One region of the Pseudomonas sp. NPDC087639 genome, then DNA from elsewhere that is predicted to be linked to it. Evidence: riboswitches for the same ligand, from Rfam matches in the RefSeq annotation. Region 1 holds a riboswitch; the other holds the start of a gene.
What was found. A riboswitch is a leader RNA that binds a small molecule or an ion and turns the genes downstream of it on or off. The one in region 1 is predicted to bind cobalamin.
Positions count from the first base shown of each region.

Region 1 (8,322 bases):
ACCCCTGGAATGATTTCGAACGGAATATCCAGCTCACGCAAATAGCGAATCTGCTCGCCAATCGCGCCATACAGGCTCGGATCGCCGGAATGTACTCGCGCCACATCCTGGCCCTTGGCATGGGCGGCTTTGATCAGGTCGATGATCTGTTCCAGATGCAGCTCCGCGCTGTTTATCACGGTTTCTGCCTGATGACCGTCGAGCACCGCCGCCGGCACCAGCGAACCTGCGTAGATGATCACCGGGCAACTGCGGATCAGCCGCTGACCTTTGACGGTGATCAGTTCCGGGTCGCCGGGGCCGGCGCCGATGAAGTAAACAGTCATCGTTGAATCCTTTGGAAAAGAGGCGCAGCAATGCTTCAGATGAAGATCGCTCATGATCGATGGCAGGGATTATCGGGATTTTACGCGGCGCCGGCCAATGCGAGCGTCGCCTGCGCGTACTTTTGCCGGGAGATCAGCAGTTTGGCCGGTGCCTGAATCAGTTGTTCAGCCAGTGCCAACGCCGCACTTTCCGCTACTCCATAGCAACCGGTGCGTTCATAGGCGATCTGCGAGTGGTGACTGAGCTGTTGCTGGTAACTGGCCAATTGTTCACTGCTGAAGTACAGCAACGGCAAGGCCAATTGTGCGGCGAGTTCTTGTAAGCCCGGCTCATCACGCTTCAAGTCGATACTTGCCAGGGCTTTGACTGCTTCCAGTTCGATGCGATGGGCCTGCAAGGCTTGATCGAGTAACGCGCGCAGCGTGCTGGCGGGGCAGCCGCGCTGGCAGCCCAGACCGACCACGAAAGTCGGCGCTGCGCGGTTATTCGTCATGCGTGGTAGTGGCCATCGCTTTTGCGGCGGAACAACCAGGCACTGATCAGGCCCAGGGCCAGCCAGAACGCCACGTTGGTCAACTGCGAAGCGATTTTGAACTGTGCTTCGAGGGCTTCTGGCGCCAGCATCGAATGCACTTCCGGTTGCGGGGCGCCAATCACATGCGGCACGGCAAGGATCGCCACACCGAGGATCTTCATCAGCCAGTGACGGCTGAACGCGATCAACGCCAGACCTGCGGCGGTGGAGGCGGCTGTGCTGATCCACCAGAGCTGCCGTGAAGCCAGATCCGCCGCAGCAGTGCCTGGCAATTCAGGCGGCAAGCCCAGGGTCGGTGCCAGAACGAACGTAGCGTAACCGGCCAGACCCCAGAGCAGACCTTGCGAAGTCTTGGTCGGTGCACGCAGGGTGTACAGGCCGGCAAGCATCAGGGCAAAACCCACGGCCACCACCAGATTGCCGCCGGTGGTCGATACCAGGCGCTGCCAGCCGTCTTCCGGCTCCCACGCTTCAGCATCGTGAGTATGGGCAGTGGCACCGGCAGCGTGTTCGTGAACCTCAGCCGCCGGTTCGGATTTTTCGTAGGTCTCGGCCTGCAGAATCAGCGGCGAAACCCAGAAACTTTGCAGCAGCGTAAGGAGCAGGGCGGCCAGAAGACCGGTGAAACCTGCGGTTTGCGCAATTCGCTTGATCATGTCGGCAGGTCTCAGTGGCACGGGAACGCGGCGCTGTGGCGGGTATCGTGGGCGGCGTTGTGCACTGCTTCGATGTGCGAGAAACCGGCGAAGTAAACCAGGCTGGCGCCGAGGATCGACGCGAAGATGGCGGCGGTCAGGCGTTGGCTCAGGGTGCTGGTGCTGGCGATTTTATCCGTGTTGCTGCCGGTGCTGCTGATGATCGACATGGCGCTTCCCTCTGGAATGTCAGCGGGGTAATAGAGCGCATGAAAACCCCTGCGAATCGGGCACGCAGGGGTTCGAACAGCGCCCGCCCACCGCGGGTTTGTTATGTTCAGCGACGCAAGTGCGCACTGTGTGTTGCGGGCCGGTCTCCGGGCTCACGAGGGGTTGGCGTCAGGCCGACCTGCAAGCGTCACCTTCCCATGCCGTCATGGCACAGTGGATTCGACGCTTCTCTCGCTTACCGTTGCGGGGGCAGCACCGGACTGACATGGCTTTAGAGTAAAGCACATGATTCACCGGTTTCCCGTTTCACCCTGTGAAGGGCACCCGTAACAAGTTGCGTAGGAGAGCATGTTGGGGGGATTTGAGTCAATTGAATGGGGGCATATCCGTTGCTGCGGTGATGGCTTATTACGGTTCCGCCCTTACGGCGGGTCACTTTGGCAAACGCCCCAAAGTAACCAAAGGTCTGTGCCCTGACGTTCGGCCCTCGCTGTGGCTCGGGTTCCTTCGCTCCGGGATCGATCCGGGCGCATCGCCTCCGGTTTGCTGCGCTGCACCTCCTCTCGATGTGTTCGACTGCGTCGAACGGTCGCTGCGCTCCCACCCCCGGATCAATCCCTCCACTCAGCCTGCCGACGGGCGTTTTAGGTCAAGAGCGGTACTCGAGCTAACGCTCATTGTGTTGAGTGGGGCGGCATGCGCCGCAGGGTTCGCGCGGCTCGAAACTGTGGGAGCCAGCCTGCTGGCGATGGCGGCCTACGAGCCGACCAATCTCTATCAAATGTACCCAATCCCTGTTGGAGCTGGCTTGCCAGCGATGGCGGCCTGACAGCCGACCAAGCTCTGGTGGGTGTACTCATTCCTTGCGAGCTTCCGAAGCTGCGATCTTTTGATCTGTTTTGGCTTTGGCTTTGGCTTTGGCTTTGGCTTTTGATCTTGCTCTTCAGCCCATCGGCAGGCCGAGCGAAGGTGTTCATCCGGGGGGTTGGCGCGCAGCGCCGTGCGGCGAGGCCGCATCCATCGAGAGGAGGTGCAGCGAAGCAAACCGGAGGCGATGCCCCCGGATGGACACCGTAGCGAGGGAACACTGAGCCTCAGCGAAGTGCCGTACGTCAGGGAGCAGCCCTTTTGGTTACTTTTGGGGCGTTTGCCAAAAGTGACCCGCCGTAAGGGCGGAACCCTAAGCAGCCGCTACCGCAGCAACGGATATGCCCCCAATCCAAACATTGACCCGCCCCCACACCATGCGTAGCCTTGCGCTTTCGAGGTTCTTCGGCGCGTGCCGAAGCTAAGAAGGGAACGCGGTCAAAGCCGCGGCTGCCCCCGCAACTGTGAACGGTGATGTTCGCTGCCACGCCACTGCCAGCCCCTGCAAAAGGGCGCCAGCGGGAAGGCGCAGCAAACGCCAGGCCCCAACGCCTGAACACCGTCAGCCAGGAGACCTGCCTCGTCACAGATTCTCACTACAACCGGGCGGGGTGATCCGGTGGCGAATGCTTCCGGCGCGTGCTCGCGTTGCCGGTTCTCGTCCCGTATGCCCGCCACCTTGCCAAAGGGCATCCGATGAAAACACTGGCCAAACTCCCCGTCACCATCGTCACCGGCTTCCTCGGCTCGGGCAAAACCACGTTGCTGCGGCACATGCTCGACAACGCTCAGGGCCGCCGCATCGCGGTGATCGTCAACGAGTTCGGCGAGCTGGGCATCGATGGTGAGATCCTCAAGCAATGCACCATCGGCTGCACCGAAGAAGAAGCCAACGGTCGCGTTTACGAACTGGCCAACGGCTGCCTGTGTTGCACCGTTCAGGAAGAGTTCTTCCCGGTGATGCGCGAACTGGTTGCCCGTCGTGGCGACCTCGACCACATCCTCATCGAAACCTCCGGTCTGGCCCTGCCAAAACCACTGGTACAAGCCTTCCAATGGCCGGAAATCCGCAGCGCCTGCACCGTTGACGCGGTGATCACCGTGGTCGACAGCCCGGCCGTGGCTGCTGGCACCTTCGCCGCGTTCCCGGATCAGGTCGACGCCCAGCGCAAACTCGACCCGAACCTGGACCACGAATCGCCGCTGCACGAGCTGTTCGCCGACCAACTGGCCAGCGCCGATCTGGTCATCCTCAACAAGGCCGATCAGACCAGCCCGGAAGACCTTGCGCGCGTACGCCTTGAAGTCGCCGAAGAACTGCCGCCAGCAGTCAAAATCGTCGAAGCCAGCAACGGTCGCCTGCCGCTGGACGTGCTGATCGGCCTCGGCGCCGGTTCCGAAGAACACATCGACAGCCGCCACAGCCATCACGATCACCACCACGACGGTGACGACGACCATGATGACCACGATCACGACGCTTTCGATTCGATCTCCATCGAGCTGCCGCAAGCCGACGAAAGCCTGCTGCTCGACGCCCTGACGCAACTGGTGGTCCAGCACGGCATCCTGCGTGTGAAGGGTTTTGCAGCGATCCCGAACAAGCCGATGCGCTTGCTGATTCAAGGCGTGGGCACGCGTTTCGACAAGCATTTCGACCGTCAGTGGGGCGCCGAAGAAGCGCGCGTCACGCGTCTGGTGTTGATCGGTCAGGAACTCGACGCCGCTCAACTCGAAGCGCAACTGCGCGCTGCGCTTAGCGTTTAAGCCATGCACCTGCTCAGGACCCAGCCCGGCGGTTTCGTGTCGGATGACAACATTGCCGACCTTGGCCAAACCCCCGCCGAGCTGGTGATCCTGTGCAGCGGCGACTCCAGCCTGGCGCTGCTCGCCGAAGCCGCGCAGCAGTTGCCCGAGGATTATCCGAGCCTGCGTCTGGCCAACCCGATGCAGGTGCAGAATCACGCCTCGGTCGATTTGTACGTCGACGAAGTGTTGCGCCATGCCAAGGTGATTCTGATCTCGCTGCACGGCGGCATTGCGTATTGGCGCTACGGTGTCGAGCGTTTGGTCGAGCTCGCCGAGCGTGGCGTGCAGGTGATCATGGTCCCGGGCTGCGATCGCCCCGATCCGGAACTCAGCGATCTGAGCACCGTCGCAGCCGAGGATCGCGACCGGCTCTGGCAGTTCTTGCGCCAGGGCGGCATGGGCAACGCGCTGGATTTCTTCAGCTGTCTGGCCAACCGTTGGCTGGCTCGCGATTACACCTGGGGCGAGCCGCAAACCCTGCCGCGCACGGCGATTTACCATCCGCAAAAAACCTCCGCCGCACTGAGTGACTGGCAAGCCGAATGGCTGCCCGAGCAACCGGTGGCGGCGGTGCTGTTTTACCGCTCGCACCTGCAAGCGGCGAACACGGCGTTCATCGATGTTTTCTGCCAGCGTTTACAGGCGGCGGGGCTCAATCCGTTGCCGATCGCGGTAGCCAGTTTGAAAGAGCCCGGCTGCCTCTCGGTGGTCGAGGATTGGCTGGATGAAGTCGAGGCGGGGGTGATTCTCAACACCACCGGTTTTGCCCAATCCAGTCCTGAAGCACCGGATCTGCGGCCGTTTCGTCGCAACATTCCGGTGATTCAGGCGATCTGCGCCCAGGACAACGAACCCGGCTGGCGTGACAGCGAGCAGGGCCTCGGCCCTCGCGATCTGGCAATGCACATTGCCTTGCCGGAACTTGACGGGCGCATCATCAGTCGGCCGATCAGCTTCAAGGATCTGGCCTGGCGCAGCGAGCGCAGCCAGTCCGATGTGGTCTGCTATCGGGCGCAACCCGAGCGCATGGATTTCGTCGCCGAACTGGCGCGCCGCTGGATTGATCTGGCCCGGGTGCCGAATGCCGAGAAACGGATTGCACTGATTCTCGCCAACTACCCGACCCGCGACGGACGCATCGGTAACGGCGTCGGCCTCGACACGCCGGCGGCGGCGCTGAATATCCTTCGCGCATTGCAGGCTGAGGGTTATCCGGTCACGGCAGAGTTGCCGGATACCGGCACCGAGTTGATTCAGCAATTGCTCGGCGGCGTCAGCAACGATCTCGACACGATTGACCTGCGTCCATGCCAGCAAAGTCTGGCGATGGACGACTATCTGTTGATGTTCAATGCGCTCCCCGAGGCCAATCGCGCTGCGGTAGTCGCGCGTTGGGGCTCGCCGCAAAACGATCCGATGTATCGCGATGGGCGAATGATGATCGCCGGCCTGCGCTTTGGCCTGACCTTCGTTGGCATCCAGCCGGCGCGGGGTTATCAGGTCGATCCGAGTGCGGTCTATCACGACCCGGATCTGGTGCCGCCCCACGGTTATCTGGCGTTCTATTTCTGGCTGCGCAACACCTACGGCGCCCACGGCGTGATCCACGTCGGCAAGCACGGCAACCTCGAATGGCTGCCGGGCAAAGGCGTGGGGCTGTCGGAAAACTGCTGGCCGGATGCGTTGCTCGGGCCGCTGCCAAACATCTACCCATTTATCGTCAACGATCCGGGCGAGGGCGCCCAGGCCAAACGGCGCACGCAAGCGGTGATCATCGACCACCTGATGCCGCCACTGACTCGCGCCGAGACCTATGGTCCGCTGCGTAATCTGGAACTGCTGGCGGACGAATATTACGAGGCGCAACTGCTTGATCCGCGTCGTGCCCGCGAGTTGCAACGGGACATTCTGCAACTGGTGCGTGACACGCAGATCGACCGTGAACTGCAACTCGACGCGGCGCTGGACAGCGACGCCGATGCGGCGATCTGGCTGCCGCGTCTCGACACCTATTTGTGTGATCTGAAGGAATCGCAGATCCGCGATGGCCTGCACATCTTTGGCGAATCGCCGAGCGGGCGGTTGCGCATCGATACCTTGCTGGCGCTGCTGCGCATTCCTCGGGGCGACGGCAAAGGTGCGCAGTCGAGTCTGCTGCGGGCGTTGGCCAAGGCGTTTGAGTTGGGTTTTGATCCGCTCGATTGCGCACTGGCTGATCCGTGGACGGGCCCGCGTCCTGTCGAACTGCAAGCGGTCAGCGATGAAGTCTGGCGTACTGCCGGCGATACCCGCGAGCGCCTGGAGTTGTTCGCCACTGAGTTGATCGCAAAGACACTGCACAACCCCTGTAGGAGTGAGCCTGCTCGCGAAGGCGTTATGTCAGCTGACATCTCTTCCACAGAAACACCGCTATCGCGAGCAGGCTCACTCCTACAGGAAGCGGGTTGGGGGCAAGTCAGCGCCATCATCGACAACCTGCGTGAAGTCGTCGCCCCCCGCCTGGACGCCTGTGGCCCGGCGGAAATGCGCGGCTTGCTCGACGCCCTCAGCGGCCGTTTCGTCCCCGCCGGCCCGAGCGGCGCGCCAAGTCGCGGTCGTCTCGACGTATTGCCCACCGGCCGCAACTTCTACTCGGTCGACGTGCGCAACCTGCCGACCACCACCGCGTGGCGCATCGGTTTCCAGTCGGCCACGCTGATTCTCGAACGGCACTTGCAGGATCACGGCGATCACTTGCGTCAGCTAGGCCTGTCGGTGTGGGGCACCGCGACCATGCGCACCGGTGGCGATGATATCGCCCAGGCCATGGCGCTGATGGGCGTGCGGCCGGTGTGGGCCACCGGCAGTCAGCGCGTCGATGATTTCGAGATTCTGCCGCTGAGTTTGCTGGACCGACCACGGGTCGACGTGACGTTGCGAGTTTCAGGCTTCTTCCGCGATGCGTTTGCCAACCTGATTCGTTTGTTCGATGCGGCCGTGCAAGCGGTGGCTGCGCTGGACGAGCCGGATGATCTCAACCCGTTGGCCGCCAAGGTGCGCGCCGAGCGTGAGGCTCTGCTGCAATCGGGTCTGGATGAAGAGGTCGCGCGGCGTCAGGCCGGGTGGCGAATCTTCGGCGCAAAACCGGGTGCCTACGGCGCGGGCGTGCAGGGCGCCATCGACGGTCGTCTGTGGCAGAGTCGCGAGGATCTGGCTGAGGTTTACTTGAACTGGGGCGCCTACGCTTATGGCGGTTCTGATGAGGGCACCGCCGCTCGCGAACAATTCGTCCAGCGCCTGAGTCAGGTACAAGCGGTTCTGCAAAACCAGGACAACCGCGAGCACGACTTGCTCGATTCCAACGACTATTACCAGTTCCAGGGTGGCATGCTCGCTGCCGTCGAGACTTTGCGGGGCGAAGCGGCGGCCAGTTATCACGGCGATCACAGCCAGCCGGATCTGCCGAAGATCCGCACGTTAAAAGAAGAGCTGAACCGGGTAATCCGCTCGCGGGCGGCGAATCCAAAATGGATCGACGGGGTCAAGCGTCACGGCTATAAAGGCGCGTTCGAAATGGCGGCGACCGTGGATAACCTGTTTGCCTTCGATGCCACCACGCAGTTGATCGACGATCACCAGTACGCGCTGCTGGCCGATGCTTATCTGCTCGATCCGGCAACGCGCGATTTTGTTCGTGAGCATAATCCGCATGCGCTGCGGGACATGACCGAGCGCATGCTTGAAGCGCAGCAGCGCGGGATGTGGCAGGAGCCGGGGGCCTATAAAGAGGCGCTGGAGAATTTGTTGCTGGATATAGAAGAAGACATGTAGCGCTTCAATAAAGCCACCCCCTCACCCCAGCCCTCTCCCCCAAGGGGGAGAGGGGGAAAGGGAGCCGATTTGCAGGGCGTTCAAAACTTGAGTTCGACTCGACAGTTC
Region 1 is NZ_JBIUWI010000001.1:6,059-14,380, forward strand. It holds gene cobM (precorrin-4 C(11)-methyltransferase) at 1-326, opposite strand, end outside; gene ACIOVB_RS00030 (cobalamin biosynthesis protein) at 407-820, opposite strand; gene ACIOVB_RS00035 (CbtA family protein) at 817-1,518, opposite strand; gene ACIOVB_RS00040 (CbtB domain-containing protein) at 1,530-1,727, opposite strand; cobalamin riboswitch at 1,848-2,071, opposite strand; cobalamin riboswitch at 2,977-3,193, shown strand; gene cobW (cobalamin biosynthesis protein CobW) at 3,292-4,362, shown strand; gene cobN (cobaltochelatase subunit CobN) at 4,366-8,214, shown strand.

Region 2 (8,322 bases), on a different contig from region 1:
TTTTCGGCCAGACGACTTTTGCCGGAGCGGGCGCCGCCGAGGATCAGTTGGAGCATGGGGACATCCTGAAAGTTATGTGGTGAGGCAACTGGCGCTATCGCGAGCAGGCTCACTCCTACAAAGGATCTCGAGCAGCCTTGAATTTTGTGTAAGGCCCAAAACCCTGTGGGAGTGAGCCTGCTCGCGATGAGGCCAGCACAGGCAACTCAAATCCCACAGAGCTGACGCAACAGATCAGTATCGAGATGCTTCTCCACCAGATCCGCCAGGCGCTCGATATCACGCTCGCGCAACCCGTGGTAATCCACCTCCTGCACATCGCTCAACCCGGCCCAGCGCAGCAACGCCGCACTGGCCGCCGGCGACTCGAACAGGCCATGCAGATAGGTGCCGAACACTTGCCCGTCAACACTCTGCGCACCGTCGCAACGACCATCATCGAGCTGCACCGCTGCATTCTCCAGCGCCGGCCCGGTGGTTACACCGGCATGAATCTCATAGCCACTGACCTCGGCATCTTCCAGTGTCAGACGCCCGCGCACATTGCGCAGTTGCTTCTCGGCTTCCAGCGTAGTTTCGAACGCGAGCAAACCGAGCCCGGCGCTGGAACCCGGCGCGCCTTCCAGACCGAGCGGATCGTGCACCTGCTCGCCGAGCATTTGCAGACCGCCGCAAATCCCCAGCACTTTGCCGCCGTAACGCAAATGGCGACTGATCGCTGTTTCCCAGCCATTGGCGCGCAGATAGGCCAGATCACTGCGCACGCTTTTCGAGCCCGGCAGGATGATCAGGTCAGCCGGCGGAATCGCTTGCCCCGGGCCGACAAACTGCAGATCCACTTGTGGGTGCAGACGCAGCGGATCGAAATCGGTGTGGTTGCTGATGCGCGGCAGCACCGGCACCACCACTTTCAACACCTGCTCGGCCTTGTCGGTCTGGCGCTGATCGATGCCGTCCTCGGCCTCAAGATGCAGATCCATCACATAAGGGAGCACGCCGACCACCGGTTTGCCGGTGCGCTGTTCCAGCCAGTCGAGGCCCGGCTGCAGCAAGGCAATGTCGCCGCGAAAACGGTTGATGATGAAGCCTTTGACCCGTGCCTGTTCGCTCGGCGAGAGCAGTTCCAGCGTGCCCACCAGATGAGCGAAAACGCCGCCACGATTGATGTCGGCGATCAGCAGCACCGGGCAATCGACTGCTTCGGCAAAGCCCATGTTGGCGATATCGCCGGCACGCAGATTGATCTCCGCCGGCGAGCCGGCGCCCTCGACCATCACCAGCGGATACGCGGCGCTGAGTCGCTCGTGGGAGGCCAGCACCGCTTTCATCGCGATGGCTTTGTAGTCGTGATAGGCAACGGCGTTCATGCTGGTGACGGCGCGGCCATGGATGATCACTTGCGCGCCGGTATCGCTATTGGGTTTTAGCAGCACCGGGTTCATGTCGGTGTGCGGCTCAAGGTTCGCGGCTTGCGCCTGCACCGCTTGCGCGCGGCCGATCTCGCCACCGTCGGCGGTCACCGCGCTGTTGAGCGCCATGTTCTGCGGCTTGAATGGCACCACGGCCACGCCCTGCCGGGTCGCCCAGCGGCACAGCGCCGTCACCAGTGTGCTTTTACCGGCGTCGGACGTGGTGCCTTGCACCATCAGCGTTGTCATTGGATTTCCTTGGCGAACGCTTGCAGCGCTTGTTCGAGACGGGATTCTTCAGCGGCGTTGGCGGGCAAGCCGAAACGCACACTGCTGTTGTGGGGGAAGATGCGCAGGAGAATCCCCCGTCGGGCCATGAATTCGTGCAGCGCTTGCGCGTGCTCGGTGATCAGCCACTGAAACAGCGCGCAACCACCCTGCGGTTTGAAACCGTAGCGTTCCAGCAACAGCGCCAGCCGTTCGCTGGCCTCATCGCTGCGAATCCGCTGGCGTGTGTGGCCTTCGGTGTCTTGCAGACAGGCTTGGCCCAGCACCCGCGTCGGCCCGCTGACGGCCCACGGCCCGACCTGTTCGGCGAGCAGCTTGAGCAACTTGCGCTCGGCCAGTACAAAACCCAGTCGCACCCCGGCCAGACCGAAGAACTTGCCGAACGAGCGCAACACAATCAGACCGATCTGATGGGTGTGCGCAGCCAGACTCAGCTGCGGAGTGTTGTCCATGAACGCTTCATCAACCACCAGCCAACCGCCGCGCGGGGCCAGTCGTGCATGCCAGTCGAGCAGGCGCGCCGGGGTCAAGCTCAGGCCGGTCGGGTTGTTCGGATTGACCACCACCAGCACGTCGAGGCTGTCGAGAAAAAACTCGACTTCCTGCTCCAGAACTTCGCGCACGATGTAGCCGCTGCGGCGCCAGGCTTCGGCGTGCTCGGCATAACACGGCGACAGCACACCGACCTTGCCGGCCCGACGCAAACGCGGCAGCAACTGGATCGCCATCTGCGAACCGGCCACCGGCAGCACTTGCGATGCGCCGTAGTAATCGCACGCCGCCTGCTCCAGACCGTCATCGGTTTCCGGCAAGCGTGCCCAGGCGCGCAGCGGGATTTCCGGGATCGCAAACGGCCACGGCGCCAGACCGCTGGACAGATCGAGCCAGTCGGCCTCGGCGATACCGTAATCGAGTGCAGCCTTGCGCAGCCGGCCACCGTGCTCAAGCATAGAATTCAGCCCCCACGCAGAGAATCAGCAGCCACAACCATACGCCGCGCTGAACCAATTGCCAGCCACGATCAATAGAGTCGGCATCGGCCTGAACGCCTTCGCCCAGTTGCGGACGCTCATGCAATACGCCGTGGTAAATCGCCGGGCCACCCAGTTCCACACCGAGCGCACCGGCACCGGCCGCCATCACCGGGCCGGCATTGGGGCTGTCCCATTTCGGCGCCTGCGTGCGCCAGCACTTCAAGGCCAGTCGGGTTTTGCCCAGCACTGCGTAGGTCAAAGCCACAAGGCGTGCGGGAATATAGTTGAGGACGTCGTCGATCTTTGCCGCGCACCAGCCGAAACGCTCGAAGCGTTCGTTGCGATAGCCCCACATCGCGTCGAGGGTGTTGCTCAAACGGTAGAGGACGACGCCCGGCGCGCCCGCCACGGCAAACCAGAACAACGCGGCGAACACCGCGTCGCTGCCGTTTTCCAGCACCGATTCGGTGGCGGCACGAGCGACGGCGGTGCTGTCGAGTTCGCTGGTCTGGCGACTGACCAGATAGCCGACACGCTTACGCGCCTCGTCCAGATCATCAGCGCGCAACGCCTTGGCCACTGGCTCGACGTGCTCGCCGAGGCTGCGCATGCCGAGGGCGCAATACAGCGCGAGAATCTCGACGATCCAGCCCACGTACGGCGCCCAGGAAAACGCGGTGGCGAGCAACGTCAGCGGCAGCACCGCGATCACCCACGCGGTGACGCCATGACTGCGCCAGCCACGGCCACCGGCGTTGAAACGTTGCTCGATGCGCCCGGCAAAATTGCCGAACGCCACCAGCGGATGCCAGCGTTTCGGTTCACCCAGCAGCGCATCCAGCGCCACTGCGGCGACACTCAACAACGCCACACTCATTGACTCACTCCCCAATAATTTTCATACAGCAACTCATTGAGCGGACGCGCCTGCGCCCACCCTTCGAGTACCAGCATCGGCGCCGGATAGAATTCCTTGACCGGGCCAAGACAAAGAACGGCCAACGGCTTGGCCCCCGCCGGTAGCTTCAACAGATCAGCCAGCGCTTGCGGCTCGAACAGCGAGACCCAGCCCATGCCCAGTCCTTCGGCGCGCGATGCCAGCCAAAGATTCTGGATCGCACAGGACAGCGACGCCATGTCCATTTCCGGCAGCGTGCGGCGACCGAAGATGTGTTTTTCTCGATCGTCCATCAGCGCGGCGACCAGCACTTCCGCGCAATCATTGATGCCTTCGACCTTGAGTGTCATGAACTCATCGCTGCGCTCGCCGAGGGCTTCGGCGGTGCGGATGCGCTCTTCTTCCACCAGATTCTGGATCTGCCCGCGCAGGGTGCGGTCGCTGATGCGGATGAATCGCCAAGGCTGCATCAGGCCGACGCTTGGCGCCTGGTGCGCGGCTTCGAGCAAGCGGCTCAGCAGTTCGGGCGCGACGGTGCCACCGGTGAAGTGGCGCATGTCGCGGCGTTCGGCGATGGCTTTGTAGACCGCTGCGCGTTCGGCTTCGGAAAATGCGTTGTCTGTCATGGCCCTTTCGCGAGCAGGCTCGCTCCTACAGGGGATCGCATTTCTTCAGTCACCACCGTTTCAACTGTGGGAGCGAGCCTGCTCGCGAAGGCGACTTCGGAGTCAGCCGCAAACAGCGCAGCGATAGCCACAGGATTCGACGGGAAATAAAAGTGCACATACGAAGCCGTCATCCGCCCTTCCCGATAAACCGCCTCTGCCCCGCGCCCGCCATTCGGGCTCAGGCCCCGGGCTATCGGTGTCAATTCAGTGGTCGTCAGGGAATGGTGATAAGTGTGGCCGCGCAGCGAACCTTCTGGCAGATCCACCGCTTGCAGCGCCAGAGCGGCCAGACGCTTTTGCATCACCGCATCACCCGCCAGAAGTCCGACCAGCTCAGCACGAGTGCCTTCAACGTCGGTCAACGAATCGAGCAGATACAGCATGCCGCCACACTCGGCGAGCAACGGCTTGCCCGCCGCATGGTGTGCACGGATCGCGTCGAGCATCGCGGTGTTCTGCGCCAGCGCCACATGATGCAATTCCGGGTAACCGCCGGGCAGGTAAAGGCTGTCCGCCTCAGGTAATTGCGTGTCGCGAATCGGCGAGAAGAAACTCAACTCAGCGCCCATCGCTCGCAGCAGATCGAGGCTCGCACCATAGGTGAAGGCAAAGGCTTCATCGCGGGCGATGGCAATTCGTACACCTTTCAATAACGGCTCTGCAGTGATGACCTCAGGCGCGGCAAATTCCACGGCCGGTGGCAGCGCTACCTCGCAACTGCTGGCAAGCGCTTCGGCAGCAGCGTCCAGGCGCATATCGAGGTCATTGAGTTCACTGGCCTGAACCAGGCCGAGGTGACGGCTCGGCAATTCGATGCCAGTCTCGCGGGACAACGCGCCGTACCAGCGCAAACCTTCGGTAAGACTGCCTTCCAACAACTGCGCATGCCGCAATGTGCCGACACGGTTAGCCAAAACTCCAGCGAACGGCAAGTCCGGCTGATACTTCGCCAAGCCCAGCGCCAACGCACCAAAGGTCTGCGCCATGGCCGTACCGTCGATCACGCCGAGCACCGGCACGCCGAAATGCCGCGCCAGATCCGCGCTCGACGGCGTGCCGTCGAACAGGCCCATCACGCCTTCAATCAGAATCAGATCAGCTTCAGCGGCGGCTTCCCACAACAGGCGACGGCTCTCCTGCTCGCCAACCATCCACATGTCCAGTTGATACACCGGCGCACCGCTGGCGCGCTCGAGAATCATCGGATCGAGAAAGTCCGGCCCGCACTTGAACACGCGCACCTTGCGCCCCTGATTGCGATGCAAACGGGCCAGCGCGGCGGTGACGGTGGTCTTGCCCTGACCGGAGGCCGGCGCGGCGATCAGTACCGCCGGGCAGTGACGTGGTTGATTCAAAGTTCGACGCCTTTTTGCGCTTTGATGCCAGCCTGAAAAGCGTGTTTGAGCATGCCCATTTCGGTGACGGTGTCGCCCATCTCGATCATTTCCGGCTTGGCGCCGCGACCGGTGACGATCACATGCTGCATCGGCGGACGCGCCTGCAAGTCGCTGAGCACCTGATCAAGATCGAGGTAGCCGTGCTTGAGGGCAATGTTCAATTCATCCAGCACCACCAGACCGATCGACGGAGCGCGCAGCAGTTCACGGGACACTTCCCACGCGGCTTCGGCGGCGGCGATGTCGCGCTGACGATCCTGGGTTTCCCAAGTGAAGCCCTCGCCCATGACGTGGAAACGCACTTGCTCGGGGAAGCGGCGAAAGAACAACTCTTCGCCCGTGCTGTGGCGTCCCTTGATGAACTGCACCACGCCGCACTGCATGCCGTGGCCCATGGCGCGGGCGAGCATGCCGAACGCCGAACTGCTTTTGCCTTTGCCGTTGCCGGTCAGGACCAGCACCAGGCCGCACTCGTCAGGCGAGTTGGCGATGCGTTCATCGATCACGGCTTTTTTGCGCTGCATACGCGCCAGATGGCGTTCGTCACGCTCGGGGGAATCAGTCATGGGGGAGCTCTCCGTTGAGGCTGGATAACGGCGGGCAGGCACAAGAATAGACGGCAAAAAGCCTGGCATCGCCCACCGTGATGCCGCTGGATGGATCAGGCCGGTCTCCGGGCTCATGAGCGGCGTTCGCCGGACTGCGCGCCTTCCCGCTGTTGAGCAGTGGCACAAGACGCAGTTTTCACTCATTTACCGTTGCGGGGGCAGCGCCGGGATCGTGGTCGTACTTGCTCTGAAGACAACCCTCACCGGCTTCCCTGTTTCACTCTGTCGACGCAAGCCACAGAGCACCTGAAACAAGCCGCGAAGGTTAGAGGGTTGGGGGTGGAGCGTCAATTAAAGAGGGGGCCAACGGGCGAATAACTGCCGCCGATCAATTATCTGACGCCAATCTTGTGCCACAGTCTCAAGAGTGATATCAAAGAGCCACAATCTCACATCACACAAGAATAAGGTGAGCCACATGCAAGGCATGATCATCAGCAACCCGCGCCTGGAATTTCTGCGTCCGGTGCTGGAACGCTGGTTTGACTGTATCGACCGTTACAACGCCGTGCGCGGCGACAGCGACACGCCCTACTGGCATGACGAAAAAGCCAATCTAGGGCTGCTCTCGGCGGCAGCCTGGATGGCCGAACTGGTTACGCTTGAACAGACGGCCACGCGCAAGCAGAACGAAGAAGGCGAACGCAATGCCCGCGCCGATCTGTTCCTCGCTGGCAGCGAAGACCGCGCTTACATTCAGGCCACGCAACGCTGGCCTCGGGTCAACAACCTCAACCTGACCCAAGCCCTGCTGGAAATCACCAGCGACGCCAAACGCATCAGCTTCGCCAGCGACCTCAAGCTCGGCTGCCTGTTTGTTGCGCCGCAAAAAGCCCAGCACAGCGCCAGCCCCGAAGAACTGCAGGACATGGTCGACGACCTACAGAAGGAACACACCTGCGCCGTCGCCTGGTATTTCCCCTATGCCTACCGCAAGTTGCGCAGTGAAGCCGGCAACTATCACCCGGGCATCGCCGTGCTGTTCAAAGAGGCCCGCGGTTGAGCAGTTGAACCATCGGGCTTGCGCGCTTCTCTATGATTAGGTCAATGCATTCATAGGGAAGATCAGTAATGCGCAAGTCCCAGCTCGCTCTCGTCATCGCTCTCGCCGGAGGGCTCGCCGCCTGTGGTGAATCCTCCAGCCTGCAAGTCACCGACGGCACCGGCCCGTCACCGAAACTGCCTGAGCCGAATAAAACCCTGATCCCGACGGTGAATATCGCCCCGGCGATCGGCTGGCCCGAGGGCGCAAAACCGACTGCCGCGTCAGGCACACAAGTGGCTGCGTTTGCCGAAGGCCTCGATCATCCGCGCTGGCTCTACGTGCTGCCCAATGGCGACGTGTTGGTGGCAGAAACCAACGCCCCGCCAAAACCCGACGACAGCAAAGGCATCCGTGGCTGGGTGATGAAGCAAGTCATGGGCAAGGCCGGAGCCGGCGTACCAAGCCCGAATCGCATTACGTTGCTGCGTGACGCCGACCACGACGGCGTAGCTGAAACCCGCACGGTGTTTCTGCAAAACCTCAACTCGCCGTTCGGCATGACCCTGGTTGGCAATGATCTGTATGTCGCCGACACCGATCGTTTGCTGCGCTTCAACTACGAAGCCGGTGCGACCGAGATCAAGACACAGCCGATCAAGGTGACGGATCTGCCCGGTGGCACGCTGAATCACCACTGGACGAAAAACGTTATCGCCAGCAAGGACGGCAGCAAGCTGTACGTCACCGTCGGCTCGAACAGCAACGTCGGCGAAAACGGCATGGATCAGGAAGAAGGTCGCGCGGCGATCTGGGAAGTGGACCGGGCGACCGGCAATCACCGGATCTTTGCCTCAGGCATCCGCAACCCTAACGGCCTGGCGTGGGAGCCCACCAGTGGCGCGCTGTGGACAGCCGTCAACGAACGTGACGAGATCGGCAGCGATCTGGTGCCGGACTACATTACCTCGGTCAAGGATGGCGGCTTCTATGGTTGGCCATTCAGCTATTACGGCCAGCACGTCGATGTGCGGGTGGAGCCGCAGAATCCTGACCTGGTCGCCAAAGCCATCGCTCCGGACTACGCCGTCGGCCCCC
Region 2 is NZ_JBIUWI010000042.1:22,329-30,650, forward strand. It holds gene cobU (bifunctional adenosylcobinamide kinase/adenosylcobinamide-phosphate guanylyltransferase) at 1-56, opposite strand, end outside; gene ACIOVB_RS17835 (cobyric acid synthase) at 207-1,658, opposite strand; gene cobD (threonine-phosphate decarboxylase CobD) at 1,655-2,647, opposite strand; gene cbiB (adenosylcobinamide-phosphate synthase CbiB) at 2,640-3,548, opposite strand; gene bluB (5,6-dimethylbenzimidazole synthase) at 3,545-4,195, opposite strand; gene ACIOVB_RS17855 (cobyrinate a,c-diamide synthase) at 4,192-5,592, opposite strand; gene cobO (cob(I)yrinic acid a,c-diamide adenosyltransferase) at 5,589-6,200, opposite strand; cobalamin riboswitch at 6,281-6,507, opposite strand; gene ACIOVB_RS17865 (hypothetical protein) at 6,661-7,245, shown strand; gene ACIOVB_RS17870 (PQQ-dependent sugar dehydrogenase) at 7,314-8,322, shown strand, end outside.
Region 2: linked by a shared signal. The riboswitch ahead of cobO (cob(I)yrinic acid a,c-diamide adenosyltransferase) and the one ahead of ACIOVB_RS00040 (CbtB domain-containing protein) in region 1 are both predicted to bind cobalamin.